Actinoplanes teichomyceticus ATCC 31121: one gene and its partner. The protein of the gene in region 1 interacts with the protein of each later gene in a pairwise test. Links are inferred from orthologs where the notes say so. Each region holds a gene or a part of one and is shown on either strand. Other genes may lie near its edges. The genes, in order: aceE and nth.

The links.
Region 2: the proteins of aceE (region 1) and nth interact in binary tests that used the Escherichia coli proteins (3 or more experiments, as listed by UniProt). The link is inferred for Actinoplanes teichomyceticus ATCC 31121 from one-to-one orthologs.

What each region holds. Positions count from the first base shown.
Region 1 is NZ_CP023865.1:1,528,879-1,543,711, forward strand. The notes cover bases 4,614-7,923. They hold aceE (pyruvate dehydrogenase (acetyl-transferring), homodimeric type), read right to left. Parts: upstream 7,553-7,923; coding sequence 4,814-7,552; downstream 4,614-4,813. Other genes in these bases: ACTEI_RS07045 (dihydrofolate reductase family protein), read left to right, coding at 4,614-4,739; ACTEI_RS07055 (YjbQ family protein), read right to left, coding at 7,705-7,923. Also shown: ACTEI_RS07025 (hypothetical protein), read left to right, coding at 1-195; ACTEI_RS38130 (TetR/AcrR family transcriptional regulator), read left to right, coding at 451-1,236; ACTEI_RS07035 (hypothetical protein), read right to left, coding at 1,492-2,208; gltX (glutamate--tRNA ligase), read right to left, coding at 2,513-3,925; more of ACTEI_RS07045, read left to right, coding at 4,206-4,613; more of ACTEI_RS07055, read right to left, coding at 7,924-8,118; ACTEI_RS07060 (transketolase C-terminal domain-containing protein), read left to right, coding at 8,340-10,568; ACTEI_RS07065 (DUF3052 domain-containing protein), read left to right, coding at 10,691-11,122; ACTEI_RS07070 (peroxiredoxin), read left to right, coding at 11,195-11,659; ACTEI_RS07080 (hypothetical protein), read left to right, coding at 13,687-13,947; ACTEI_RS07085 (helix-turn-helix domain-containing protein), read left to right, coding at 13,944-14,833. UniProt on the Escherichia coli protein: Component of the pyruvate dehydrogenase (PDH) complex, that catalyzes the overall conversion of pyruvate to acetyl-CoA and CO(2).
Region 2 is NZ_CP023865.1:7,966,984-7,981,350, forward strand. The notes cover bases 419-3,262. They hold nth (endonuclease III), read right to left. Parts: upstream 2,310-3,262; coding sequence 1,527-2,309; downstream 419-1,526. Other genes in these bases: ACTEI_RS35135 (NUDIX hydrolase), read right to left, coding at 419-976; ACTEI_RS35140 (TlpA family protein disulfide reductase), read right to left, coding at 973-1,530; ACTEI_RS35150 (CapA family protein), read right to left, coding at 2,402-3,262. Also shown: ACTEI_RS35130 (MarP family serine protease), read right to left, coding at 1-220; more of ACTEI_RS35135, read right to left, coding at 248-418; more of ACTEI_RS35150, read right to left, coding at 3,263-3,589; ACTEI_RS35155 (Crp/Fnr family transcriptional regulator), read left to right, coding at 3,795-4,472; ACTEI_RS35160 (carboxyl transferase domain-containing protein), read left to right, coding at 4,686-6,062; ACTEI_RS35165 (ATP-binding protein), read left to right, coding at 6,074-8,077; ACTEI_RS35170 (serine/threonine-protein kinase), read right to left, coding at 8,154-9,146; ACTEI_RS35175 (adenylate/guanylate cyclase domain-containing protein), read right to left, coding at 9,178-12,807; ACTEI_RS35180 (MBL fold metallo-hydrolase), read right to left, coding at 12,804-13,622; ACTEI_RS35185 (RidA family protein), read right to left, coding at 13,718-14,203; Sp36 family protein, read right to left, coding at 14,200-14,355. UniProt on the Escherichia coli protein: DNA repair enzyme that has both DNA N-glycosylase activity and AP-lyase activity. The DNA N-glycosylase activity releases various damaged pyrimidines from DNA by cleaving the N-glycosidic bond, leaving an AP (apurinic/apyrimidinic) site.

The DNA of each region.
Region 1 (14,833 bases):
ACGCGTGCCGAACTCGATCCCGCCCTGGAAGACCTGTCACCGATCGCCGAGGACGAACCGATCATCGTGACCGAGCCCGGCCGGGTCGGCTGCCGCAGCGACCTCCGCGGCTGGGCCGGCGCACATCTGCACGGCGCGGTGCGCCCGCGCCGCCGGGCCGCCGGCCGCGGCCGGCCGCCCGGCCGGTGGTGCTGAGCTGACTGGCCTCGCTCTGAGCTGATTGGCCTCGCTCCGCTCGGCGGGCATTGCGCCCTTTGACGTCGGGCGCAATGCGTGGGGGTTGCGGGGCTTTTGCCGGGGTGTGGGTGTGCGGCGGGGCTTGAGGGCTTTGCGATTTTTTTGGGGTACGCCGGGCGCTGGCTGGAGCGGGCTCACCCGACGGGGTGAGCGGGGGCGGTGGTGTGGGCGCGTTTCGCCGGCCGGGGCGGGATGGCTGGTCACGGTGAACGGGTGGACGACAAGAGACGGCTGATCCTGGACCAGGCGCTGGCCCTCGTGGACGAGCGCGGTCTGGCGGCCATGTCGATGCGGGCGGTGGCCGAACGGGTCGGGCTCACCTCGATGGCGCTCTACCCGTACGTCGGTGGCAAGGACGCCCTCCTCGACGGCCTCGTCGATCTGCTGCACCTGGAGCTGGGCACGGCGGTCGGCGACGACCTCGCCGACATCGACTGGCGGCGCCGGCTCCGGGCGCTGGGCCGGGCGGTGCGCTCGCTCGCCCACGCGCATCCCAGCGCCTTCCCGCTGCTGCTGAACCGCTCCGCGGCCGGGGCTTCGGCGTCCTGGCTGACCGCGGCGCTGCGGGGCATCCTGCACGACGCCGGGGTGGGTGACGACGAGGTGCCCCGGCTGGCCCGGATGATCTGCGCGTTCCTGCTCGGCTACACCACCGGCGAGGTCACCGGGGGGCTGCCCGCCGTCCCCGCCGCCGAGCCCGCCGGCGCAGGGCACCCGGCGGGGGAGGGATCCGCGGCGGCGGGGGAAGAATCCGCGGCGGGGGAGGAATCCGCGGCGGCGCGGGAGGAATTTGCCGCGGCGCGGGAAGAGTCCGCGGCGCGGGAGGGATTCGCGGCGCGGGAGAGTGCGGCGGCCGGTGGTGCGGGGGAACTGCCGGGGGGTGCCGGGAGCGGTGCGGGGGACGTGGTGGCCGGGCAGGCGGAGTTCGACGCCGACCTGGCGGACCTGGTCGCGCTCGTCGAGCGGGCGTCCCGCCGCCATGCCGCCGATCCGCGCTGATCGCTCGTGCCGGCGCGGCCGGTGCGGTGCCCACGGCGCGGCGGCGCGTCGCGGTGGTGAGCCGGCCGGGGCGCCGCGCGGGACCCGCACGGGGCGTGGCTGAGAAGCCTGCGGGCGGGGCCCCACAGGTCGTATCGGGAAGGGTTTTCCGCCGGTGGGCGGCCTCGCGGGAAATGGGTTCGCGGATCGGCTGCCGCGCCGCGGAAAGGGAAAACGCCCTGGCTCGCGGGGCGAGCCAGGGCGAACGGCGGGTGGTCAGATCCGGCGGCGGATCACGAAGGCCATGCCGGCCAGGCCGGTCAGGATCACCAGCAGGATCGCGCCGTTGAGCAGCAGCAGGCGGCGCATCTGGCCGAACAGTTCGGACGCCCCGGCCACCGGATCGAGCTCGGACGATTCCATGGTCTCGCCGACGCCGCCGCCGATCCCGCCGTTGACCACGTCCGGCTTCGCCTTCAGCGGGACGCCGGAGAGGCGCAGCGTCTCGGACATCGACAGCCGGCCGTAGAACCAGCCGTCCGGCTTGCGGCCGGAGGGCTGCCTCGCCGGCCGGTGCGCCCGCGGACCACCGGTGGCCAGCGGGTACAGCTCGTACACCTGGGTGGCGTTCTGCTGGATCAGCACCTTGACGGTGTACTTCGGACCGAGCTTGGCGGACTTGGGCGCCGAGGTCTGCGGCGTCGCCGAGGCGAGCCACCCCACCTCGTCCATCAGCATCCGGAACAGCTTCGGGTCCTCCGCCTGCAGCACCGTGATCCCGTCGTCCGGCACGTCGTGGCCGGTGATGTGGATCGTGGTCGGCTGTAGTTTCGGCTTCGGCTTGGCCACCGGCCACACCGCCCCGGCCGTGCCGCTGCCGGCCGGCGCGGCCTGCGCCGACGCCGGAAGGACGCCGAGCGCCAGCGCCCCCGCCAGCGCCAGCCCGCCGACCGCCGCGGCGGCGGCCCGTTTCATCACCCGTCGAACCACCATCCGACCTCCCCCGCCCGTGGATGACATGGTTGCGTGAACCGCTGCTCGTGCTCCGGTGACGACCGGAGCGCGGCCTCGGCCTCCAGCCTTCCCGGACACCGGCCCGGCCGCATCTCGAGGCAGGGTGAATTGGAGCCATGTGGGGGACGACTGCGGAGGACGGTTTTCCGCCGTTGATCAGCGGCCGAATATTACTTGGTCCCCGCAATCCGTGGGGGCGGTGGCCACCCTTGTAGCGGACCGCATCACCGCATTCGACGACCAGCTATGGTGACCGGTCGCCGAATGCGGTAAAAGCGCCGGTTCAGGCGGAAAGGCGAGCGCGCGCCGCGGCGATCCGGGACATCGTGCGCTCCCGGCCGAGCACCTCGATCGACTCGAACAGCGGCAGCCCGACCGTACGGCCGGTGACCGCCACGCGCACCGGCGCCTGGGTCTTGCCGAGCTTCAGCCCGCGTGCCTCGCCGACCTGCTCCAGCGCGGCCTTGAGCGCCTCGGCGCGCCAGTCGGTCAGTTCGCCGAACGCGGCCGCGGCGCCGTCGAGGATGTCCGCCGCGCCCTCCTTCATCGCCTTCGCCCACGACGCCTCGTCGTGCACCGGCTCGTCGAGGAAGAGGAAGTCGACGTTCTCCACGATCTCGGAGAGCACCGCGATCCGGGTCTGGGCCAGCGGGGCGATCGTGGTGAAGACGTCGATGTCGAACTTCGCCGGGTCCCACGGCGGGGCCGGGATCGTGCCGGTGCCGGTCAGCCACGGCGCGCAGACCTGGGTGAACTCCTTCGGGGTGAGCGCCCGGATGTACTCGCCGTTGAACGCGCGCAGCTTCTTGACGTCGAAGAACGCCGGAGCGTGGTTGACGTCCTCGATCCGGTACTCCTCCTCGATCACCGACCACGGGACGATCTCGCGGTCACCGGTGGGCGCCCAGCCGAGCAGCATCAGGTAGTTGCGCATCGCGGCGGCGAGGTAGCCCTCGTCGCGGTACGACTCCAGGGCGACCTTGTCGCGCCGCTTGGACAGCTTCTGCCGCTTCTCGTTGACGATCACCGGGACGTGGCCCCAGACCGGCGGCGTGGCGCCGAGCGCCTCCCAGAGCAGCTGCTGCTTCGGCGTGTTCGGCAGGTGCTCCTCGGCGCGGAACACGTGGGTGATCCCCATGCTCATGTCGTCGACCACGTTGGCCAGCAGGAACACCGCCGAGCCGTCGCTGCGGGCGATGACGAAGTCCTCGATCAGCCGGTTCTCGAAGGTGGGCTTGCCGCGGACCAGGTCCTCGACCACGGTCTCGCCCTCGTCGGGCGTGCGGAAGCGCAGCGCGCGGCCCTCGCCCGGGCCGAGCCCGCGCTCACGGCAGAAGCCGTCGTAGCCGGTGTGCGTGTTGCCGGTCCGGGCGATCACGTCCTCGCGCTTGCAGTCGCAGTAGTAGGCCTTGCCCTCGCCGTAGAGCCGGGTGGCGGCGGCGGTGTGGTCGGCGGCGTACGAGGACTGGAAGTAGGGTCCCTCGTACGTCCCGCGCTCGATGCCGATCCAGTCCAGCGCCGAGATGATGCCCTCGGTCCACTCGGGCCGGTTGCGGGCCGCGTCGGTGTCCTCGATCCGGAGCACGAAGACACCGCCGTGCTGCTGGGCGTAGATCCAGTTCTGCAGCGCCGAACGGGCGCCGCCCACGTGAAACATGCCGGTGGGTGAGGGGGCGAAACGTACGCGAACAGTCACCCGCTCAGACTACCGAGACCGGCGATGGCTTTACGGACCCAGCCCGGCTGGTCCCGGAATAGGGTGATCGCCGGACCCGCTCCGGCGGAACCCCTCGTCCCCGGCGGCACCGCGCGGCTCCGTTGCCCGGCGCCGCCGGCCCGGCCGTTCCCCGGATCCCGGCCGGCGCTCGGGCTCCACGTGCCGGCCGGCGGCGCGGACCCCTTGACACCCGCGCGCCGAGAAGCCTACTTTACCAGTCAGTTAATTAACGAGGCAGTCAAATAGCGAGGTGAGAGCGATGGGCAAGGTTGTCGCGGTGGAGTATGTGACGCTCGACGGCGTCTTCGAGGAGCCGGCCTGGAGCGGGCCGTACTTCAACGACGAGCTCGGCAACTGGCAGGACGCGAACCTCCGCGAGGCCGACGCCCTGCTGCTCGGCCGGCGCACCTACGAGGGCTTCAAGTCCGCCTGGCCGCAGATGGAGGAGGCGACCGGGGAGTTCGGCGTGAAGATGAACGCGATGCCCAAGCACGTGGCGACCACCACGCTCACCACCCCGGAGTGGAACGCGAGCTTCCTGCAGGGCGAGGTGGCCGACGCGGTCGCGCGGCTCAAGGCCGGGCCGGGCCACCTGCTGATCAACGGCAGCGCCACCCTGGTGAACTACCTGACCAGGCACAACCTGATCGACGAGTACCGGCTCATGATCTATCCGGTGGTGCAGGGCGAGGGGCGGCGGCTCTGGGAGGACGGCACCAAGATCGCTCTCTCGCTGACCGGGAGCTGGCGGACCGGCACCGGCGTCGAGGTCGTCACCTACGTCCCGGCCTGAGCCGGCGCCCGGCCGGGCGCGAAACGCGGAATGGCCCGCCACTGTCGTGACGGGCCATTCCGGCGTGCGCCGACCTAGCTGTCGCCGCCGGTCTCGCCGACCGGAGCCGCGTTGACGTCGTCGATCGCGTACTTCTTGGCGGCCTCGGCCGGGACGTGCGCCGGCACCTTGCCGCGCAGCGCGAGCTCGCGCAGCGTGGCCACGGCGACCGACTCGCCGTCCACATGGAAGTGGCGGCGCAGCGCGTGCCGGGTGTCGCTCATACCGAACCCGTCGGTGCCCAGCGAGGTGTAACCGTTCGGCACCCAGCGGGCGATCAGGTCGGGCACCGCCCGCATCCAGTCGCTGACCGCCACCGACGGACCCTGTGCCGCCTCCAGCTTCTGCTGGATGTACGGCTTGCGCGGCTGGTCGCTCGGGTGCAGCAGGTTGTGCTCCTCGGCCTCGATCGCGTCCCGGCGCAGCTCGGTCCACGAGGTGACCGACCAGACGTCGGCGCTCACGCCCCAGTCCTGGGCGAGCAGCTCCTGCGCCTTGAGCGCCCAGCGCATACCGGTGCCGGACGCCAGGATCTGCGCCTTCGGGCCGTCCAGCGCGGGGCCCTCGGAGAACCGGTAGATGCCCTTGAGCAGGCCCTCCACGTCGACGTCCGCGGGCTCGGCGGGCTGGACGGCCGGCTCGTTGTAGATGGTGAGGTAGTAGAAGATGTTCTCCTGCTTCTCGCCGTACATCCGGTGCAGGCCGTTCTCGATGATGTGCGCGATCTCGAACGCGAACGCCGGATCGTACGCCACCACGGCCGGGTTGGTCGCCGCGATCAGCAGCGAGTGCCCGTCCTCGTGCTGCAGGCCCTCACCGTTGAGCGTGGTGCGCCCGGCGGTGGCGCCGAGCAGGAAGCCGCGCGTCATCTGGTCGGCGGCCGCCCACAGCTCGTCGGCGGTGCGCTGGAAGCCGAACATCGAGTAGAAGATGTAGAGCGGGATCATCGGCTCGTCGTGCGTCGCGTACGACGTGCCGGCCGCGATGAAGCTCGCCGTCGAACCCGCCTCGTTGATGCCCTCGTGCAGGATCTGGCCGGTCGTGGCCTCCTTGTAGGACAGGAACAGCTCCCGGTCCACCGAGGTGTACGTCTGGCCGTGCGGCGAGTAGATCTTCTTCGTCGGGAAGAGCGAGTCCATGCCGAAGGTGCGGGCCTCGTCCGGGATGATCGGCACCCACCGGGCGCCGAACTCCTTGTCCTTCATGAGGTCCTTGAGCAGGCGGACGAAGGCCATCGTGGTGGCGACCTTCTGCTTGCCGCTGCCGCGCTTGATGTCGCCGAACACCTTTGAGTCCGGGATCGCCAGCGACTTGGCCTTGGTGCGCCGGGACGGCACGTAACCGCCCAGCTCGCGGCGGCGCTCCTGCATGTACTGGTATTCGTCGGACTTCTCGCCGGGGTGGTAGTACGGCGGGAGGTACGGGTTCTCCTCGAGCTGCTTGTCGCTGATGTCGAGGTAGAGCCGGTCCCGGAAGCCCTTGAGGTCCTCCAGGGTCAGCTTCTTCATCTGGTGGGTGGCGTTGCGGGCCTCGAAGTGCGAGCCCAGCGTCCAGCCCTTGATCGTCTTGGCGAGGATCACCGTCGGCTGACCGGTGTGCTCCACGGCCGCCTTGTACGCCGCGTAGAGCTTGCGGTAGTCGTGACCGCCGCGCTTGAGGTTCCAGATCTCGTCGTCGGTCATGCCCTCGACGAGCTTGCGGGTGCGCGGGTCACGGCCGAAGAAGTGCTCGCGGACGTACGCCCCGGACTCGCCCTTGTAGGTCTGGTAGTCGCCGTCCGGCGTGACGTTCATCAGGTTGACCAGCGCGCCGTCGGTGTCCGCGGCCAGCAGCGGGTCCCACTCGCGGCCCCAGACCACCTTGATGACGTTCCACCCGGCGCCGCGGAAGAAGGACTCCAGCTCCTGGATGACCTTGCCGTTGCCGCGCACCGGACCGTCGAGCCGCTGCAGGTTGCAGTTGACCACGAAGGTGAGGTTGTCGAGCTCCTCGCGGGCCGCCAGGCCGATCGCGCCGAGCGACTCGACCTCGTCCATCTCGCCGTCGCCGAGGAACGCCCAGACGTTCTGCTGGCTGGTGTCCTTGATGCCGCGGTTGTGCAGGTAGCGGTTGTACCGCGCCTGGTAGATCGCGTTCATCGGGCCCAGGCCCATGCTGACGGTCGGGAACTCCCAGAAGTTCGGCATCAACCGCGGGTGCGGGTACGACGGCAGACCGCCGCCCGGGTGGCTCAGCTCCTGCCGGAAGCCGTCGAGCTGGTCGGTGCTCAGCCGGCCCTCCAGGTACGCCCGGGCGTACATGCCCGGGGACGCGTGGCCCTGGAAGAAGATCTGATCGCCGCCGCCCGGGTGGTCCTTGCCCCGGAAGAAGTGGTTCATGCCCACCTCGTAGAGGCTGGCGCTGGACGCGTACGACGAGATGTGGCCTCCGACGCCGATCTCGGGACGCTGCGCGCGGTGCACCAGCATGGCGGCGTTCCACCGGATGTACGCCCGGATCCGCCGCTCGACGAACTCGTCCCCCGGGAACCACGGCTCCCGCTCCGGCGGGATCGTGTTGATGTAGTCGGTGGACGTCAGTGGCGGAACGCCCACCTGTCGTTCACGGGCGCGCTCCAGCAGGCGCAACATAACGTACCGGGCTCGTTTGGCGCCCCGCTCGTCGATGACTCCGTCGAGGGACTCGATCCATTCGTTTGTTTCCGAAGGGTCGATGTCCGGAAGCTGGCTCGGCAGGCCATCGCTGATCACCGGGCGCTTGCGCTCCGTGGCCACAGGCAATCCTCTTGGTTGAGTGTCGGAACCGGTGCGATCCAGGTGGCGTATCGCCCGGAGGTCTCCATCCTGCCCCTTAACGGTGGGCGTCGTCACGCCTAACGGTCGGGGCAGCGATGCGCGACACACGTACTGACCAGTAACTTCGGGTGTCACCCGGTGAGGAACGAGAAACGGACCTGGCGAACCGGGTTGTCGCCGTTGGGATCCACCAGGCAGACCGACTGCCAGGTGCCGAACGCGATGCGCCCGCCGAACACCGGCAGGCTCGCGTACGGCGGGATCCAGGCCGGCAGCACGTGGTCCCGGCCGTGCCCGCGCGAGCCGTGCCGGTGCACCCACCGGTCCTGCGCCGGCAGCAGGTCGCCGATCGCGGTCAGCAGGTCCTCGTCCGAGCCGGCGCCGGTCTCGATCACCGCCAGCCCGGCGGTCGCGTGCGGCACGAACACGTGCAGCAGCCCGTCCGCGCCGCTCGCGTGCTCGCCGAGGAAGCGTTCCGCCTCGGCGGTGATGTCGACGACGGCCGGCGAGCTCCCGGTCCGTACGGTGATCACTTCGGTGCGCATCCGGCGAGCCTATGCGCACCGTTCCGGCGCCGGGCAGGCAGCCGCCGCGCCGGCCGGGACGCGGCGGGCGCCGGGTGTGCGGCGGCGCCGCGCCGGACCGTGTCGATCCCCGACCATGCCGATATCGCACCACCGCCCGGCCCGGCCGCGTCGGAAGATCGACAGGTGTGATCGGAATCCGGCGGGTGGCAGCGCTCGCCCGGGTCCGTAATGCTGGCTTCGTGACCACCCCGCAAAACCTCGACGAGCGGTTCCGCGATGCGGTCTCGGCCCTGCGGCCTCCGGAGCACCCACGGGCGCCCGGCGACCCGGTCCGTGACGGCGTCACGCTGACCGGCGCCCGCGCCCTGGAACTCTTCGACGCCCAGCTCACCACCCGCCACCTCGACCTCGCCGCGCGCTGGCTGCGCAGCTTCAACGAGGGCTTCCACACCGTCGCCTCGGCCGGCCACGAGGGCAATGCCGCGGTCGCCGCCGTGCTGCGCGGCGACGACCCGGCCCTGCCGCACGACCGGGCCGCGGCGTTCTACTGCGTCCGGGCGGCGTACCGGGCCGAGCCGTCCGGCGGCGACCCGGCCCGGCGGCTGGAGGAGGCCGCCCGGGACGTGCTGCGCGGGGTGGTGGCGTCGGTCCGGGACCCGATCAGCGGCGGGCGCGACCGGGTGTTCGGCAACGCCGGGCTGCATCTGGTCCCGGTGGTCTCCGCGGCGGCGGGCCACCTGCCGAGGGCGGTCGGCCTGGCGTACGGCCTGGGCCGCGCGCCGGACCCGCGCTGGCCCTCCGACGCGATCGTGGCGGCCACCTTCGCCGCGGACGACACCGCCCAGCCCGGCGCGGCCGCCGCCCTGCACGCGGCCGGCTGGCACGACCGGGCCGGCCAGCCGGTCCCGCTGCTGCTGGTGTGCGAGGAGGACGCGCCCGGCGGGGCCGCCGCGGACAGCTGGGCCGCGGCGGTGCTGCGCGGGCGCCCGGGGCTGCGTTACGCGTACGCCGACGGATGCGACCTGGCCGCCGTCCACGACGCCGCCACCGCGGCGGTGGAGTACGTCCGCCGCGAGCGCCGCCCCGCCGTGCTGCACCTGGGCACGGTGCGCCTGCTGGGCCACCCGGGCGATCCGGACCCGGGCGCCGACCTGGACCGCGACCCGCTGGTCGGCGCCGCCCGGCTGCTCGTCGAAGCCGGACTGCTCGGCCCGGACGAGGTCATCACCCGCTACGACGAGGTCGGCTGGCAGGTCCGCAAGGCCGCCGAGGAGGTGCTCGGCGAGCCGAAACTGGCCACCGTCGGGGAGATCGTCGCCGCCCTGGCCCCGCGCCGGCCGCTGCGGGTCGCGCACGCGATCGCCGAGGCCGCGAGCCGGGCCACCGGGCCGGGCGCGGCCGGGCGGGCCCGGGTCTTCGGCGGGCGGCTGCCCGAACAGGCCGGCCCGATGACGCTCGCGCAGACCGTCAACGCCACCCTCACCGACGCCCTGGCCGCCCGGCCCGGGCTGCTCGTCTTCGGCCCGGCGACCACCCGGGGCGGCCGGCACGGGGTCACCGCCGGGCTGCGCGAGCGCGGCGGCGACCGGGTCTTCGACACCCCGGCCGACGCCACCGGGGTGATCGGGCTGGCCCTGGGCGCCGGGCTGGCCGGCCTGCTCCCGGTCGCCGAACTGCCCGGCCTGGCCGGTCTGCACGGTGGCGAGGACCAGCTGCGGGCCGAGGCGGCGACCATGTCGTTCCTGTCCTCGGGCCGCTACCGCAACCCCCTGGTGCTGCGCGTCCCGGCGCTCGCCGACGCGTACGGGCTCGGCGGGCACCTGGCCAACGACAACTCGGTCGCGGTGCTGCGCGACGTGCCCGGCCTGGTCGTCGCCGCCCCGGCCCGCGCCGAGGACGCCGCCCCGATGCTGCGCACCTGCCTGGCCGCCGCCGAGGTGGACGGCAGCGTCTGCGTCTTCCTGGAACCGGCGTCGCTGTACCAGACGAGGGACCTCTATCAGCAAGGCGACAACGAGTGGCTGGCGCCCTATCCGTCCCCGGACCGGTGGGCCGGTCAGCACGCCCCGATCGGTCGGGCCCGCATCTACACCCTGGGCACGGCGCAGGACCTGACCATCGTCACGTACGGTGGCGGGGTGCGGATGTCCCTTCGAGTGGCGGCCCGGCTGGCCGCCGACGGATACGGCACGCGGGTGGTCGATCTGCGCTGGCTGAGCCCGCTCCCCGTGGCCGACCTGGTACGCGAGGCCGCGGCGACCGGCCGGGTGCTGATCGTCGACGAGACCCGTCGCTCCGGCGGGGTCGGCGAGGGCGTGCTCGCGGCGCTGGTCGACGGGGCGTTCGTCGGGTCCGCGCGCCGGGTGGCCGCCGCCGACGCACCCGTTCCCCTGGGTCCGGCCGCCCAGCACGTACTGGTGGGAGAAGATGCCATCACACAGGGTGCCCACGCCCTGCTGGCGCGGTAAATTGCCACACACTCGGTGCGCCACTTGCGCCCGAGGCCCGGAGTGTGTGGACTACCCCCAGGTTCCGATGAATTTTTACAGCTGGTTCCGGGTGCATTTTCACGGCTAGGAGGATTTGGACAGTGAGCGCGACCGCGGGTCAGGCCGACGGCGTACGTAGCCTGGCGGACCGGTTCGGCTTCGAGCCGAACATGGTGGTCATGGAGATGGGATACGACGACGATGTCGACGAGGATCTCCGTGACGCCCTGACCGAACGCGTCGGTGAGCTGGTCGACGAGGACACCGACGAGGTCGTCGACGCGGTGCTGTTGTGGTACCGCGACGGTGACGGTGATCTGTTCGAGCTGCTCACCGATGCTCTTGGCCCCCTCGCCGACAACGGCGTGGTGTGGTTGCTGACCCCGAAGGCCGGGCGCGACGGACACGTCGAGCCGAGCGAGATCAGCGAGTCGGCGCCCACCGCCGGCCTGCAGCAGACCTCGACGGTGAACGCCGGCAAGGACTGGACCGGGGCCCGGCTCGTCTCCCCGCGGGGCGCCAAGAAGAAGTAGCTCACCCACCCCCTCAGCGCAGGTCGGCGTCCCTCCCGGACGCCGGCCGATCGGCGTGGCTAGGCTGGGCGGATGCCGATCGAGGTAGGCCGGCCGGCGCCGGATTTCCTGCTCAAAGACCAGAACAACCAAGAGGTACGCCTCGGGAACTTCCGCGGGCGCAAGGCTGTGCTGCTGGTCTTCTACCCCCTCGCGTTCAGCCGGCGCTGCCACGGCGAGCTCACCGAGATCCAGCAGAACCTCGACGGGTACGCCAACGACCGGGTGCAGGTGCTCACCCTCAGCGTCGACTCGGTGTACAGCCACAAGGTCTGGGCCGAGCAGGAGGGCTTCGCGTTCCCGCTGCTCGCCGACTTCTGGCCGCACGGCGAGGTGGCGCGGGCGTACGGCGTCTTCAACGAGGACAGCGGCTTCGCCAACCGGGGCACGTTCCTGGTGGACCGGGCCGGAACGATCCGGTTCGCCGAGATGGCGGGGCCGGGGGAGTCCCGGGACCAGAGCGCGTGGCGGGCGGCGCTCGCCGCCGTCGAGGCCTGATCCACGCCGGTCCATCCCGGTCCCATCCCGGCTCCGCGATGCTCCGGGGCGGTCGCGCCGTCGCGGCGGCTCAGTCTGCCCTGTTCGTGCCGTTCGGTTCTCGCTGCGTCGCTTCCGGGTGGCGCCATCGGGGTCGCCACGGTTCCGTTCTTTCGGTCCGGGGCCTCTCCGGAAGGAGCGATTCCTCCCGGGTGGGCTCCGCTGCCCGGTGTGCGGTGCCTCCGGGCGGCGATCGCGGGCAGGGTAGGATGACCACTCCGGCACAGCCGAGCCGGGCGCGTAGCTCAGTGGGAGAGCACTCGCCTTACAAGCGAGGGGTCGTAGGTTCGAAACCTACCGCGCCCACCACCGTGAACAGCACCGGAGCGGACACCGATCCGGTCGGCCGTCCGCTCCGGTCTCATTTCCGGCCTTAGTTGCTCTTCCACAGCGGGCAGGCGACCTGCTCGGTGATGCCGCTGACCAGTTCTGGCGCGAGGCGCTGGTAGCGGGTCGTCATCACCATCTGGGACCAGCCCAGAAAGCCACCGCTCGGAAGACCCCCGCGCGTGCGGGGGTCTTTCCCGCGAGTACGCGCCGCTCTGGCCGGACGAGATGTTGTCCCCGCAGGTGCGGACATTCGAGCGGCTTCCGTGACGGGGCGGCGGAGTCCGCGGTGCCTGTGGTTCGTGCGGCCGGCCTGCTTCCCGTGAGCGGGTGGCGGCTCGCGCCCAGGGGTCTTGCGCTGCTCCGGGCCGCGGTGGTGGGCGGGACCGGGGCGGCTGGCGGGCCGCGGTGACCTGGTGGCCGCTCGTGCCGACCAACTGACGACGTTTCTGGGCCGCAGTCGTGCACCCGATGACGACTCGATCATTCACGAGGATGGGCCACGCCGCCCGGGAGGTTCTCCGGCTGCGACACGCCGGGGCGGCCATCCCGTTCAACGGGTGAAACTGTGCCGTGAAACGGTGCCGTGGAGAACCGGCTGGCAGGTGATATGACCGATTTAGGTAGATTGTCGTACTAGCTGGCTTGGTGCTGTGGGACTGGTTCAGCCGGATGCGGTGCCGCTCGCTTTCCTGGTCGGCGGTGGGAGTCGCTTTACCTTTAAGATCGAACGCCAGTTCTTCGGAGTTGTTTGGTTCGCCGCATTCATATGAGGCCGGTTCTGGGCCCGGCGGAATGCGAGCAGGGCTCACCTGCGGGTTTGTCATCGGTGGTCAAATGACTACCGGCGAACCCGTGATCCGTTGTCCCGGCTCCAGCTCGTGAAGAATTGTAGAGTGGGCCGGTATCGCTTCTACGGGGTCGGGTGTTCAGGTGAACCGGCGTAGTGCGAAAGGACGACAGTAAGCACTGTGTGACGCATGTCAATTTTATTTTTGTTGCCCCCTGTTTCGCGCCGTTTCATTGCGGGATGATCATACTGTTTATTGCTGTCCTGCTCGGCGGGGGTGACCCGGAAGGCGGCGTTTCGCAAGTTTCCTAAGTGTGGCGCGGGCACGGCACGCACCCGCAGTCTCTCGTTAGCGCCGCGTAGGTGACTGGCGCTAGTTGCCTGCGGGGTGTCATGGTCATCTGGCGGCGCAACCTACCGTCGGGTACGCTCAAAACGAGGATTTCTGCACGACATCCTCATCCGATCTCGCGTCTGGTTGACCCTGGGCCGATTCGGAGAAAGCCCCGAAATTGGCTGTGGTGGCAGTTTTCGGGGAAGTCGATAAGGGGTCGATGCGGTGCCGTTGGCGCTCGCGTCGGCCCCTTATTCGTTACGGATTTCCCGCATTCTTCGAAGGCCGGAAAGCGCTCGTGCGGTTCTCCGCGTGGGGCGCCCGGGGCGGAGTTGCCTGCGCTGTCTCCTGTTGATCATGTCAGGTTTCCCGATCTTCATCGGGCAACCGCCTGTGTTGGTTTCCGTCGGTCCTCTGGGGCAGAATGTCGGGCGGCGCTGAGGCCTCCTGTCCACCAGCAGGAGTTTCCGTGCTGTCCCCCGTATTTCCTGTTTCTGCAGTTGTGGCCCAGGGTCAATTACCAGAGTGGAGATCTGTATGTCGCGTAGTGTCACCCCGCCTTACCAGCAGAATGATCCGTCCCCGGGCGTGGGCGATCGGCGCGGCCGGCGCCGTGTCGTCATCTTCGTCGTCGTGGCCTTCGTCGGCGCCGCGCTGCTGGCGACCGGGAGCGACCTGGAGTCGGTGCTGCTCGCGCTGCTCGGCCTGGGGCTGGTCGCCGCCAGCGTGGCGCGCTGGGTGGTCGACGACGTCCCGCTGCCCGGCGCCATCTCGTTCGTCCAGGATGTGAATCGATGACGGCCGGTTCCGGCGCCGACGACGCCCGCCCGTCCGCCGGCCGGCGCCGCCGGGCCGGGCGCGACGACGAGGAGCTTCTGTCCCCGCCCGAGCATGCCGAGGTCACCGCGCACTTCCAGCACATGCTCGACAGCGTCACGCAGCGGCTCAGCGACGCGCGGGAGAAGGAGGCGCAGCTGCGCCTCCGCGAGCAGCGTGTGCAGGCGTTGGAGGAGCGCGCCCGGCAGCTCTACGCCGAGGTGCACATGATGGAGGCGCGGGTGTCCCGGGCCGCCGCCGCGGCTGCTCTGGAGACGGCGCCGCGCTCTCCCGTCACCGCGACGACTCCGCGCGCCGAGCGGGCCGCCGCGGCTCGGGAGCACGAGCTGGCCCGGATGAAGGCCAAGCTGATCAACGGCGAGACCGCCGGAGCCGAGCTGGCCGAACGGATCCGGTTCGCTTACCAGCAGAACGGAAAGCTCTCCCTGGAAACCCTGGGCGGGCTCGTCGGTTACAGCAAGGCGACCCTGTCCAAGGTGTTCAACGGCAAGATGGCTCCGGCGTGGGCCCTGGTCCGGAAGCTCGGCACCGAGCTCAAGGTGCCCCAGGCGCTGGTCATGCAGGAGTGGCTGCCGCTGTGGATCGCCGCGGACACGTACCGCCACCGGAAGCCGAGCGCGTCCCGGGCCACCGCCCCCATCCCGGTGGAGACGATCCCGGCAGCCGGGCCGGCCGCCGCCGTCGCGCTGACCGGCCCCACCGGACACACCTGTCCGAAGTGCGGCGGATGGGTGGTCGACGCCGCCCAGCACGCCAACTGGCACACGGTCACCGAGTCCGGAGCCTCGCAGCCGCCCGGCGACCCGATCGGCAAGAGCTGGGTGGCCTGGACCGGCGTCTCCGAGCA
Region 2 (14,367 bases), 6.4 Mb from region 1 along the record:
GCCCGAGCACGGCCAGCGCCAGGATCACCGCCAGCGCGACGGCCAGGCGCACCGTGCCGTCGGCGAACTGCCGGGCCAGCAACGGGCCGAGTTGCAGCCCGATCAGGACTCCGCTGAAGAACCCGCCGAGCGAGAGCGCACCGATCACGAAGCCCTGGCGGTACCCGCTGATCGCGAAGAGCAGCATCAGCACGATCAGGATGACATCGACCACTGGCACTCACTCAACATAGAAGTCAGGCGCACGTCACGGCACCACCTCGTCGGGTGCGCCCCCGCGCGCCGCCGGCACCGGGGCCTCGGCGTCGGGAAGCTCCACGACGCGGCCCTGGTCCCACGGGCGCGCCCAGCCCGCCATGTCCAGCAGCACCGAGATCACCCCCGCGGTGAAACCCCACACGAGCAGCCCGCGGACCTGGAAGGCCGGCGCGACCCAGCCGCTCGGGTGTCGTACCTGGATACGGTTCTGCGGGTCGGCGAGTTCACTGATCGGCAGCCGGGCCACGTGGGCGACCTCGGCGGGCTGCAGCGGGTGGACCGGATGCGGCTTGCGCCACCAGGCCAGCACCGGGGTGACCGAGAACCGGCTGACCGGGATCCACAGTTCCGGGAGCAGGGCCAGCGGGTGGGCGCTGGACACGTCCAGGCCGACCTCCTCCTGGGCCTCGCGCACCGCGGTGGCCACCGCGTCGGCGTCATCCGGGTCGGTGGCGCCGCCCGGAAAGGCGGGCTGCCCGGCGTGGTTGCGCATGGTCGCGGCCCGCTGCAGGATCAGCAGGTCGGGGCCGCCCGGGGTGTCCGCGGCCGGCGGGCTCTCGCCGAGCAGCACCAGGACCGCGCTGGAGCGCCCGGGGCCGCCGGCGGGCCGGCGCAGCGAGGTGAAGTCTTCGGTACGACAGGTGGACACCCGGGCCAGAAGTGGCTCGAACCAGGCTGGGAGGTCGTCCGGCCGGTCCAGCAGCACGCCCTGACTCATAGGGCGACCTCGATGCCGGTGTGTTCGCGCAGCTGCCGGCTCAGTTCGGCGGCGTCCATCGGGTACCGGTGGACATACCTCTTCCCGTCCGCGCCGATGAAGATGGTGCTGGGCAGGGTGACCGTGCCGACCCCGTCGGCCAGCCGGTGTTCCGGGTCGAACAGGTTGGGCATGGTGATGCCGTGGTCGGCTGCGAACGAGGCGGCCGCCCCGCGGGTGTCCCCGCTGTCCACTCCGAGCACGGTCAGCCGGCCGGCGGTGCGGTCGGCGAGCCGCTGCATGACCGGAAGCTCGGTGCGGCACGGGCCGCAGTACGACGCCCAGATGTTGATCACCGCGGGTCCGCGCAGGTCGGCCAGCCGGACCCGGCCGCCGCCGGTGAAGCAGGCGAGCGAGACGTCGGGCAGATCGGCGCCGCCGCCGGAGAGCGCCGGGCAGGCCGCGAACGGCGAGGGGTCCGCGGGGTCCGCCGGCGACTCGGTCGCGGTGCCGCCGGTGCACCCGGCGATCAGCAGCAGGGCCGCCACGACCGGCGCGGTGTGTCGCAACCTCACGGCTCCTCCGGGGCGAGGACGGCCGCGGCCGGTACGAGCTGCGGGTCCACGCCCGCGGCGGCCGCCAGGTCACGGGCCCGGGGCCCCTTGAGGAGCTTGGCCGCCGGGACGGCCTCGGTCGGGCCGGTGCCGTACGACGGGCAGAGCGCGGCGAGCGTGCACGCCCCGCAGGCCGGTTTCCGCGCATGGCAGACCCGCCGCCCGTGGAAGATCACCCGGTGCGACAGCATGGTCCAGTCGCGTTTCTCGATCAGGTCGGCGACCAGGAACTCGATCTTCACCTCGTCGGTCTCGTCGACCCATCCGAAGCGGTTGGCGAGCCGGCGGAAGTGTGTGTCGACGGTGATGCCGGGCACCCCGAAGGCGTTGCCGAGGATCACGTTGGCGGTCTTTCGCCCGATGCCGGGGAGCGCGACCAGCTCCTCCAGTTTGCGCGGCAGCACGCCGCCGTGTTGCTCCTCGAGCTGCTGTCCGAGCCGGATCAGCGAGTTCGTCTTGGCCCGGAAGAAGCCGGTGGGCCGCAGGAGCTCCTCCATCTCGGCTCGGTCCGCGGCGGCGTAGTCGGCGGCCGACCGGTATTTCGCGAACAGCCGCGGGGTCACCTGGTTGACCCGGACATCGGTGGTCTGTGCGGAAAGGATGGTCGCCACGGCCAGCTCCAGCGGCGTGCTGAAGTCGAGCTCGCAATGCGCGTCCGGATGCGTGTCGGCGAGCAGCCGGGCCATTTTCCGGGCCCGGCGCTTCCGGCCGATCGGGGTCTCCCCCGCGAAACGCCTCATCGACCGCTGGAGCAGAGCTGTCCCGGCGTCGGCGGGCGCGTTGCGGGGACGGGTCACCGGTAAAGAGTACGTCGGCGGGTCGCCCCGTCGCCTCACGCGGCGGGCTTGATCGTCCCGTCGGCGCCGATCGTCGCCCCGCTCTCCGGGAAGTCCGCGGCGGTCAGGTCGGCGACCAGCTCCCGGCCGCGTTCGTCGGCGGTGTCCCGGGTGGGCAGGCCGGCACTGTTCATGTAGGTGGAGAGGAACCGGCCACCGGCGTACGACCCGTCCGCGGTCAGGGTGACGCGCAGGACCCCGGCGTACTTGAGGATGCCGTCCTTGGACAGCGTGCGCCCGCCGCCGGCGAAGTTGCCCAGGCTGTACGCGATCAGCTTGCCCCGGTAGAACTCCATGCCGCGCAACACGTGCGGCCCGTGCCCGATCACCAGGTCCGCCCCGGCATCGATCACCGTGTGACTGAACTTGATCGGGTCGCCCCGGTTCTCCCCGAAGAAGCTCTCACTGCCCGGCTCGACGTGGTTCTTGCTCGCGCCCTCGGCGCCCATGTGCGCCTGCACCACGACCAGGTCGGCCTGGCCCGCGGCACGTTTCACCACGGCGCGGGCGTGCGTGAGGTCGTTGAGGTCGTTGGCTCCGGCGTACGGCGAGAAGCCGACCACCGCGACCTTGACGCCCTTCGTCTCGACCACGGTGATCTGGTCCTCGGCGCCGGTGTGCCGCAACCCGGCGCCCTCCAGGGCCTCGATGGTGTTGCGGAACCCGGCCGCGCCGAAGTCCTTGGCGTGGTTGTTGGCCGTGTTCAGCAGCTGGAACCCGCCGTCGGCGAGGTGCTCGGCATAGGACGGCGGGGATCGGAAGGCGAAGCAGTTCGGCGAGGGCGGGGAGCCGCACTTGGAGGTGCCGGTGTCCTCGGTGAGCGGCTGTTCCAGGTTGCCCATGACCAGATCGGACGCCAGAGCCTTGCGGACCGAGTCGAAGAAGCCGGCGCCGTTGCGCGGCGGCAGCCCGCCGGGCGCGCTGGCCATCATGATGTCGCCGGTGGCGGAGAGGGTGACCGTCGGCAGGGCGGCCGACTCCGGCCGCGCCCCGGTCGAGTTGCCGGTCGAGCCGGGCGCCGGCGCGGCGGTGGATCCCTGCCAGGCGGGCTTGTCGTCGCCACGCCGATCGGCCAGGGCGACGCCACCGAGACCCAGGCCCGCGAGGACAACGAGAGCTAACCCGACTTTGAGGGCAAACCGCCCGGAACGGCGCTCGCGGTGGGAGCGGGGGTGCGAATTCATCGACCCGGACGATACCGTCGAGTCGCAGCCCGGAGCGACCGACGAACGTGCCGTCCCGATATGCCCGGACCGTCGAATTGTCACCACCGGTCTCGGCAAACCTGGTTACCGTCCAGTATCTGGATCAAGGGGTGGCCGCCCGTTTCCCGCCCGCGTGCGCCTAGACTGATCGAGCGCAGACGTTGCGCGTTTCGGAGGTGCGGCGATGGATGAGGTACTGGCGCGCAGCGGAATCTTCCAGGGCGTTGACCCGGAAGCCGCCGAGGCGCTCGCCAAGGAGATGGACACGATCGAAGTCCGCAAGGGCGACGTCGTCTTCAACGAGGGCGAGGCCGGCGACAGTCTGTATATCGTTCTGTCCGGCAAGATCAAGCTCGGTCGCCGGGCGGCGGACGGACGGCAGAACCTCGTCTCCATCATGGGCCCGTCCGACATGCTCGGCGAGCTCTCCCTCTTCGACCCGGGCCCGCGCACCGCGACCGCGACCGCGGTGACCGACAGCCGGCTCGCCCGGCTGAAGAAGTCGTCGCTGCGCCCGTGGCTGAACAACCGGCCGGAGATCGCCGAGCAGCTGCTGCGCGTGCTGGCCCGCAGGCTGCGCCGCACCAACGACGCGCTGGCCGACCTGATCTTCACCGACGTGCCCGGCCGGGTCGCGAAGAACCTGCTGCAGATGGCCGGGCGCTTCGGCACCCGGGACGGCGGCGTGCTGCGCGTCACCCACGACCTCACCCAGGAGGAGCTGGCCCAGCTGGTCGGCGCCTCGCGGGAGACGGTGAACAAGGCGCTGGCCGACTTCGCCTCCCGCGCCTGGCTGCGGCTGGACGGCAAGAGCGTGATCATCCTCGATCCGGAGCGGCTCGCCCGGCGCGCCCGGGTCTGACCCTCCGCCCTCCCACGTCATAGGGGCTGTCCTGCGGGGCAGCCCCTCAAACGTGCTTGATCCACCCTTCCCGGTGACCGGCGCTCGCAAGCCGGATCCGTGTCGTGCCCGCACGGCCACTCGTTACGGAGGTGGCCGAGAGGCACCGGCGGGACATGGGAAGGGCGCGGCATTGAACGCAGGTAGGGGCGTAGCGGGCATCGGGGTCGTTTCATGACCGTGCTCGGCACCACGCTGGACCCGCGCGACCCGGCATACCTGGAGGGGCGCAGCACCACCCTGCAGCGGCTCGCCGCGCTGGAGGCCGCCCTCGACGAGGCGCGCGCCGGCGGCGGCGAGAAGTGGGTGACCCGGCATCACGCGCGCGGCAAGCTGCTGCCCCGGGAGCGCATCGAGATGCTGCTCGACCAGGACAGCCCGTTCCTGGAGCTGTCCCCGGTGGCGGCCTGGGGCTCGGAGTTCCCGGTCGGCGCCAGCGTCGTCACCGGCATCGGCGTGGTCGAGGGCGTCGAGTGCGTGGTCATCGCCAACGACCCGACCGTGGACGGGGGCGCGGTCAACCCGTACACCGCGAAGAAGATCCGCCGGGCCGCCCGGATCGCGTCGGAGAACCGGCTGCCGCTGGTCAACCTGGTGGAGTCGGCCGGGGAGGCGGCCCCGGCCGGGAGCATCGCCCGGGAGCTGAGCCGGCTCACCGCCGACCGGGTGCCCACCGTGTGCGTGGTCTTCGGCACCACCAGCGGCGACGCGGCGTACCTGCCGGCCCTCTCGGACTACACGATCGTGGTACGCGGGCACGCCAAGGTGCTCACCATCCACCCGCAGCGCTCCGGTGTCGAGGTACGCGCCACCCCGGTGGTGCCGGCCGGCCCGGCCGGGCCGGCCGACCAGCTCGCCGAGGACGAACGGGACGGGCTGCGCCTGGCCCGCCAGTGCGTACGCCGCTTCAACTGGCGCAAGCAGGGCCCACCGCCCCGGAGCACCCACCCGCCGGAGCCCCGCTACGACAGCGAGGCGCTGCTGTGCCTGGCGGCCGCCGGGCCGGACCGCTTCGACCCGCGCGAGGTGCTCGCCCGGGTCCTCGACGACTCCGACTTCGACGAGTTCAAACCGGGCCAGGGCAGCGTGCTCGTGGCCGGATGGGGGGAGCTGCACGGTTACCCGATCGGAGTACTGGCCAGCCCGGGCGCCTGGTTCTCCCCGGCCGAGTCGCAGAAGGCGGTGCACTTCCTGCAACTGGCCAACGCCACCGCCACGCCGGTGCTGTTCCTGCGCCACCCCGGGCCGCCCGCGCCCGGCGACGGCGAGACCGCCGACGTACGCCACGACGCCCCCCTGGTGCACGCGGTCGCCAAGTCCACCGTGCCGCACCTGGTCCTCACCATCGGCCCGGAGCCCGGCGGCACACCGGCCCGCGCCGACGAGCCCCGCTTCCAGTTCAGCTGGCCGCGTCCCACGGCGGAGCCCGCCGCGGCCGACGACGGCGTCATCGACCCCCGCGACACCCGTACGGTCCTCGGCCTCTGCCTCTCCGCAGTGCACAGCGCCGCCGTGGCAGGTGCCGAACACGTCGGCGTGTTCCGACCCTGAAAGGTAGACCCGTGATCCGACGACTCTTGGTGGCCGACCGTGGTGAGATCGCCCGCCGGGTGTTCGCCACCTGCCGCCTGGTCGGCATCGAGACGGTCGCCGTCTACTCGGACGTCGACACCGACGCCCCGCATGTCAACGAGGCCGACTACGCCGTCCACCTGGAGGGCAGCACCCGGGCCACCACGTACCTCGAACAGCACGCGCTGATCGCGGCCGCCAAACGGGCCGGCGCGAACGCCGTGCACCCGGGCAACGGGGTGCTCGCCGAGGACCCGGAGTTCGCCGCCGCGGTGGTGGACGCCGGAATGATCTGGGTCGGCCCACCGGCCGCGACGCTGCGCACCCTGCACCGCAAGACCGAGACGAAGAAGCTGGTCGCCGAGGCGAAGGTGCCGGTGCTGCCGACGTTCACCGACCCGGAGACGGTGCCCGGCTTTCCGGTCCTGATCAAACCGGACACCGGCATCGGGGGCGTCGGGATGCGGGTGGTCCGGGACGCCGCGACGCTGGCCGAGGCGGTCGCCTCGACCCGGCGCGAGGTGGACGGCGAGGTGTTCTGCGAGCCGTACGTCCCCAACGTCCGGCACATCGAGGTGCCGATCCTGGCCGACGCGATGGGCGCGGTGGTGCCGTTCGGCGAGCGGGAGTGCTCGGTGCAGCGCCGGTACCAGAAGATCGTCGAGGAGACCCCGTCGCCGGCGGTGGACGCCGCGCTGCGCGAGGACCTGTGCCGGGCGGCGATCGTCGCGGTCCGGGCGCTCGGTTTCGTCGGCGCCGGCGCGGTCGAGTTCCTGCTGGACTCCGACGGCGACTTCTGGTTCCTGGAGCTGACCCCGACCCTGCAGACCGACCACGCGGTCACCGAGTGCACCTCCGGCTACGACCTGGTCCGGCTCCAGTTGCTGGTCGCCGAGGGCGGCAGCCTGCCGATGCCCGGGCCGCCGCCGATCCGCGGGCACGCCATCGAGGTGCGCATCTGCGCGGAGGATCCGGCGTACGCGTGGCTGCCCTCGGCGGGCACCCTGCACCGGTTCGCGGTGCCCGACGTGGCCGGTTCGTTCCGCCCGCTGCCGCAGCCCGGCCTGCGCCTGGACTCCGGGGTCGCGGACGGCTCGGTGACCGGTATGCACCACGACCCGATGCTGGCCAAGCTGATCGCCTGGGCGCCGTCCCGGCAGGAGGCGGCCCGGATGCTGGCGTCCGCGCTGGCCCGCGCCCAGCTGCACGGCGTGGTCACCAACCGGGACCTGCTGGTGCGGACCCTGCGGCACCACTCGTTCCGGGCCGGCGACATCGACACCGGTTTCCTGGACCGGCATCCCGAGGTGTTCGCGCCGCTGCTCTCCTCGGTGGACGCGGTCCGATTGTCCTGCCTGGCCTCCGCGCTGGCCGGCGCCGCCGACCGGCGGGCCAGCGCGCCGGTGCTGAGCACCCTGCCGTCCGGCTGGCGCAACGTGCCGTCCGGCTCGCAGACCGCGGTCTACGACGGCCCGACCGGCCCGGTCGAGGTCGGCTACCGGATGAACCGGCACGGTGAGCTGGCCGGCTGGTGGGTCCGCTCGGTCGACCCCGAGGAGCTGGACCTGGCCGGGCTCGGGCAGGCCCCGGTGGACGAACACCCGCCGATCGTGGTCGTCTCGGCCCGGCGCGACCGGGTGGTGCTCAACGTGCAGGGCATCCGGCTGGCGGTCCTGGTGCACCGGGTCGGTGATGTCTCGTACGTGGACAGCCCGGAGGGTTCGGTCACGCTCCGCGAGATCTCCCGGTTCCCGCTGCCCGCTCCGGAGGCCGCGGAGAGCTCGCTGATCGCGCCCCTGCCGGGCGCGGTGCGGCGCGTGCTGGTGGTGCCGGGCCAGCGGGTCCGGGCCGGTGAGCTGCTGCTGACGCTGGAGGCGATGAAGCTGGAGCACCCGGTCCACGCGCCGTCGGCCGGTGTGGTCGCCTCCCTACCGGTCCACCCGGGCGCCGAGGTGGACACCGGCGAGCTGCTGGCGGTCCTGGACCCGGAGTGACGCGGGTGGTCCCGGGGCCTGGCCCGTGGCCTGCGGACGGGGCCCGCCGATGCGTACCGGGGAAGGGGTTTCTCGGTTACCAGCTGAACCACTTGGTGAAGAAGCCGGTCTTGCGGCCCTGGGTGTGCACGGTGGGCGTCTCGTCCGACCGGGTCGGTGTGGCCGGGGCGACCGGCCGCGGCCGGGGCGGCACGAACGTCGACGACGAGCGGTAGACCGACGGTGACGGCGGCGGGGTGTTCGGGTCCAGGTGCAGGTTGCTCAGCAGGTCGAGCAGCTCCTGGGCGGACGGCCGGGACTTCGGGTCGTTGTCCATGCCGCGGCGCAGCACGTCGGTCAACGCGGCCGGCACCCCGGGCAGCTCCGGGATCGGCTGCTGGAACAGGTCCATCAGGGTGACCAGGCTGGGGCTGCGGTCGCTGGGCCAGCGTGGCGGGCGGCCGCTCATTATCGCGTAGAGGGTGGCGCACAGCGAGTAGACGTCGGCGGCGCCGGACGGGCTCTCGTGCCGGAACATCTCGGGCGGCGCGTACGCCGGGGTGAGCACCTCGAGGGTCACCGACGAATCGCGCATCTCCCCCAGCACGGCCAGCCCGAAGTCCGCCAGCACCGCCTGGTTGAACTGCGAGTACAGGATGTTGGCGGGCTTGACGTCGCGGTGCAGCACCCCGTTGGCGTGGGTGTGCACCAGCGCGTCGGCGATCTTCACCCCGACGTCGCGGGCCTCGGCCGCGCCGAGCGGCTGGACCCGCATCCGGTCCAGGTACGACCCGTCGCAGAGCTCCATGATGAGGTACGGATGCTGGTCCACCGTGACGCCCACATCGAACAGGTCGACCACGTGCGGATGCGACGACATCCGCCCGGCGGCGCGCGCCTCGCGCAGGAAGCGGGCCTGGTCCCGAGCGTTGTCCAGGGTGCGGTTCTCCATCTTGATGGCGACCTCGCGCCCGACGGAATCCTGCGTGGCCCGGTAGACGGTCGCGTAACCACCCCGGGCCATGACCGACAAGCCGGACATGCCTGGAACGTATGGCACGGGCAGGGCGCCGGGCGGTGTCTCCGTCACGGTGTAGAAAATACGCCAGCCACCCGGGAGATCATCCCGGCATGTCAGACGCGTAGGCGACAGTTTCCGCCGGGGGCGGTTCCACCGCGGTGACGGCCAGCGTGTCCCGCAACTCCTCGGCGGCGGCGCGCTCGCTGGCCTGCTCGGTGGCGTACGCCAGCCGGACCGCCTCCTCGGCCGCCGCCCGCGCCTGGACGTACCGGTCCGAGGCGGCCAGCACCCGGGCCCGGACCATCGCCGCCAGCACCCCGCTGCGCACGTCCTCGGCCGGCACCTCGCGGGCCCGCTCGATCCAGGTCAGCGCGGACTCCACCCGGCCCTCGGCGAGCAGCGCGGAAGCGTACGACGCCAGCGCGTGCCGCCGGGAGAACAGCAGCGACGGCGCCGACGTGTCGCTGGCGATCGGCGCCAGCAGCCCCACCGCGGTCGCCGCGTCGCCCGCCCTGGTCCGCGCCTCGGCCAGCAGCACGCGCGGCCCGACCTGGGCGGGGGCCAGCGAGTTGTGCGGCTCCACCGAGGTCATCACCCGGCGCGCGTCGGCCTCCGCGGTGGCCAGGTCGCCACGTTGCAGCGCGACGAACCCGTGCAGGGTGCCGGCCATCCCCAGCAGCAGCGGGTGACCGGTCTTGTCGGCGTACCAGAGAGCGTCACCGAGCAGGTCCGCGGCGTGGTCGAGCTCGCCGACCCCGCGGGCGATCACCCCGCGCACCACCATGGCCAGGCCGCAGCCCCAGTCGTCGGAGACCTCCTGGAACTCCCGGTACGCCCGCCGTGCCTGGCTGTCGGCCGCGCCCAGGTCGCCGAGCTCGGCGGCGGCGTACGCCTCGACCACGCGCAGCGTGCCGACCGCCCAGCCCTCACCGACCCGGTCGCCGAAGGGCAGGAAGATCCGGGCCAGCCGGCGCGCCTCCTGCAACCGGCCGGCCAGCAGCCGGGCGAACGCCGTGGTGCCGCGCAGCCAGGAGCGGCCCACCGGGTCGCCGAGCTCGGCGAAGAGCCGCGCGGCGCGGCCCAGCACCGCGTCGGTGCCGGCGAAATCCCCCCGGGTGGTGGTCACCCAGGCGAGGTTCTGCAGCGCCCAGGCCTGCCCGTGCCGGTCCCCGGCGGCCAGCGTCACCTGGTACGCGGCGGCAAACCGGCTGCTGGCCTGGCTCAGCCGGCCGTTCAGGAAGTCGGCCATGCCCAGCCGGCGCATCGCGTTCGCCCGCTCCGGCAGCAGCTGCGCCTCGGTGGCCACCTCCAGCGCCTCCTGCCAGGCGGCCACCGCCCGGCCACCGTCGCCGAGCGCCTCGTGCGCCCGGCCCACCACGATCATCGCCTCGGCCCGGCAGACCGGGTCGTCGCCGGCGCTCTTGCTGATCTTCTCGCCGTGCGCCAGCGCCTCCTCGGCCCGGCCCAGCCGCAGCATGGCGCGGGCCAGCACCAGCTGGTCGGGCAGCGGCAGGTCACCGCCGGCCAGCTGGGCGGCGCGCTCGGCGTACTCGATCGCGGCGGCCGGCTCGATGTTGGCCAGCGCGCGCCGGGCCATCCGGCCGAGCGCGGCCACCGCCAGGCCGGCCACCTCGCGCACCGCGGCGTCCGGGCGCAGCCGGACCGCGTTCGCCAGGTCGATCGCGGCCTCGGCGTGGGTGGCCACGAACGCGTCCCGCTCGTTGTCGCTCAGGCTCAGCCGGGTGGCCGCGTCGGCGTGCCGGCCCACCGTCTCCGGCGCGGCCCAGGTGGCCAGGTAGGCGTGCCGCTCGGCCAGGTCCGCCTTGCCGATCCCGGCGTACGCCGCCTCGCGCATCAGCGGCGTGGTGAACTGGAAGCCGCCGCGGCTGCGGTGGATCATGCGCCGTTGCAGCAGCTCGTCCACGGCCCGTTCGAGCTGGGCCGCGAGGTCCACGCCGGGCGGCAGCTCGCTCGGCGCGCGGCGGTCCTGCAGCGCCTCGAGCACCCCCGCGGGCACCGTGGTGCCGGCCACCGACGCGTCCCGCAGCACCGCGCGCGGCTCCGACGGCAGCGCGTCGATGCGGGCCGCGAGCACCGCGGCCAGGTCCCGGGAGAGCAGCTGGCTGCCCAGCGAGCCGGCCGCGAGCTGCCACTTGCCGGCCGCGTTCGCGCCGACCGCCGGGGTCAGCGCGCCCCGCTCCATCAGCAGGGTGACCATCTCGGCCAGGTAGAACGGGTTGCCCTGGGCGGTGGCGAGCATCCGGTCGGTGTCCGGTTGCGGCAGTTTCCCGCCGCTCAGGTACGACGTCAGCAGCCGCGACGCGTCCGCGCCCCGCAGTGGCGGCAGGGTGTGCACCTCGGCGTCGGAGAGCCGGGTCAGCGCCCCCGCCGTACGCACCAGCTCCGGCCGCCCGAGCAGCAGCACCACCACCGGCCCCTCCAGCAGCGACAGCGTGCTGCCCAGCGCGTCGACCGTGGTGGCGGTGGCGTCGTGCAGGTCGTCCACGATGACCATCAGCGGGGTGGTGGCGGCCATCGCGTTCAGCAGGTCGGCGACCGCGATCGAGATCGCCTCGGCGTCCACCCGTTTGGCGCTCGGCGGCCAGTCCGCGGGCGCGGCCGGGCCGCCCGGGCTGACCGGGGCCTCGCCGTAGCCGAGCAGCACCAGCAACCGGTCGATGTCCAGCGGCACGCCGAGCCGCTGGGCCACCTTGCGCAGCCGCTCCTCGACGACCGTGCGGCCGACCGTGGCGACCACGTCCTTGGGCAGGCCGGCGGCCTTGCGCACCAGGTCGGCCAGGGGCGCGTAACGGCGCCGCTCGCCGAACGCGCGGCAGCGCACCCGCAGCACCCGGGCGCCGTGCCCGGCGTACGGCCCGGTGCCCACCTCGTAACCGGCGGCGAGCCGTTTCACCTCCCCGGCGAACCGGGACTTGCCGATCCCGGCCTCGGCGGTCATCACCAGCACCCGGGGGGTGCCCGAGTCGATCGCCTCGGCCAGCCGTCCGGAGACCCGGCCCAGCTCGGCCTCCCGGCCCACGAACGGCGCCTCGTCACCCAGGCCGGAGCGGGTGCCCGGGGCGTCGTGCAGGCCGAGCAGCTCGTAGGTGGGCACCGGCTCACGCTTGCCCTTGAGCCGCAGCGGCCGCAGCTGCCGCCACGAGGCGACGTGCCGGGTGCCGCCGCTGGTGCGCTCACCGGCGTAGACCGCGCCGACCGCGGCGGCGTCGGCCAGCCGGGCCGCGGTGTTCACCGTGTCGCCGATGACCGTGTACTCGATGCCGGCCTGCATCCCGGCGACCACCTCGCCGGTGTTCAGCCCGACGCGCAGGCCGAGCGGGGCGCCGCCGCCGCGCTCGTCGTCCAGCACCCGGCGGACCGCGCGCTGCATGCTCAGCGCGGCCCGGACCGCCCGTTCGGCGTCGTCCTCGTGCGCCACCGGGGCGCCGAAGACCGCCATGATCCCGTCGCCGGTGAGCTTGTCCACGTGCCCGCCGAACGTCTTCACCGCGCCGGCCAGCGCGGCCAGCACCCGGTCGGTGACCGCGCCGACCCGCTCCGGGTCGAGATCCTCCGACCAGGAGGTGAAGTCGGAGAGGTCGCCGAAGAGCACGGTGACGATCCGGCGCTCGGCGGCCGGAAGCGCGGCGGCGGCGGGCAGCGCGGACCCGCAGTGGTGGCAGAAGCGGGCACCGGGAACGGCGACGGTGCCGCACACGGGGCAGGTCACAGCCGGTCCAAACCGTCGGCCCTCGACGCTGATTCCCGCCGCAGGTGAACAATCTGCGCCGCGGCCGACCACTCGGCCGCGAACCGTACCCGTGGGTCGATGTCCGGGTACACGATGTCGACCACCGCCTGCGGCGTCTCGGCTCCGGCCGCCATCGCGGCCGCCACCTGCGCCAGGCGTTCCCTGCGGTGGTCGAGATACTGCGCGGCCAGGGCCGCGGTGTCGGCCCGGGCCGGTCCGTGACCGGGCAGCATCAGGACCTTCTCGTACGCCGTGAGCAGCTCCAGACTCGCCAGATAGGCGGTCAGGTCGCCGTCGGGGTGGGCCACCACCGTGGTCCCGCGCCCCAGCATCGTGTCGCCGGTGAACATCACCCGCTCGTTCCCGCACTCGACGAGGAAGCACACCGAATCACCGGTGTGCCCTGGAGTGTCCAGGACCTGTATTTCCAGTCCGTTCCGGCCGAGATGCTCCCGTGGGTCCAACGGCTCACCACGCACGCAGTGCGCCGGGTCGGCGGCCAGCACCGCGGTGCCGCCGAGCAGCTCGGAGAGCCGCTCGGCGCCCTCGACGTGGTCGTGATGACCGTGTGTGACCAGAATGAACTGGAACGGCCCGAGCTGCGCGATCCGGCGCAGGTGCGCCTCGTCCAGCGGGCCGGGATCGATCACCGTGGCGCATTCTGCCCCGGGCGCCCGCAGCACCCAGGTGTTCGTGCCGTCCAGAGTCATCGGACCCGGATTGGGGGCGCGTAGCAGCGACACCCAACCCGGCAGCCGGTCGACCTCGGCCGACGCGGGCTCAGCACCCCCCATGCCGAGAATCGTACGTCGCGGGTCCATGGTGAGCCGAGACACGATGTCCGTCCCGGTCACCTTGGGTCATCAAACCCGGCCGAACCCGCCCAAGATCACGCCACTTCCGCGATGACCTCGACCTCCACCGGCGCGTCCAGCGGCAGCTCGCTCACCCCGACCGCGCTGCGGGCGTGCCGGCCCTGCTCCCCGAGCACCTCGCCGAACAGGTTGGAGGCGCCGTTGACCACGGCCGGTTGCCCGGTGAAGCCCGGGGCGGACGCCACGAAGCCGGTCACCTTGACGATCTTCACGACCCGGCCCAGGCCGACCAGCGAGTCGATCGCGGCCAGCGCGTTGAGGGCGCAGATCCGGGCCATGTCGGTGGCGTCCTCGGCGGTCACCTCGGCGCCCACCTTGCCGGTCCGCGCCAGCTTGCCCTCGACCATCGGGAGCTGGCCGGAGACGTAGACGTAGTTGCCGGACTGCACGGCCGGCACGTAGGACGCCAGCGGCGGGACCACGGACGGCAGGGTCAGGCCCAGCTCGGCCAGCTTCGCGTAGGCGTCGACGCCGCCCACGCCGGCGATCGGGGTGGTCACGACTTCGCCCGCTTCATGTAGGCGATCAACTGCTCCGGGTTCGGCCCCGGCACCACCTGGACCAGCTCCCAGCCGTCGTCGCCCCAGTTGTCGAGGATCTGCTTGGTCGCGTGTACCAGCAGGGGCACGGTCACGTACTCCCACTTCTGCATGGCTCGAACACT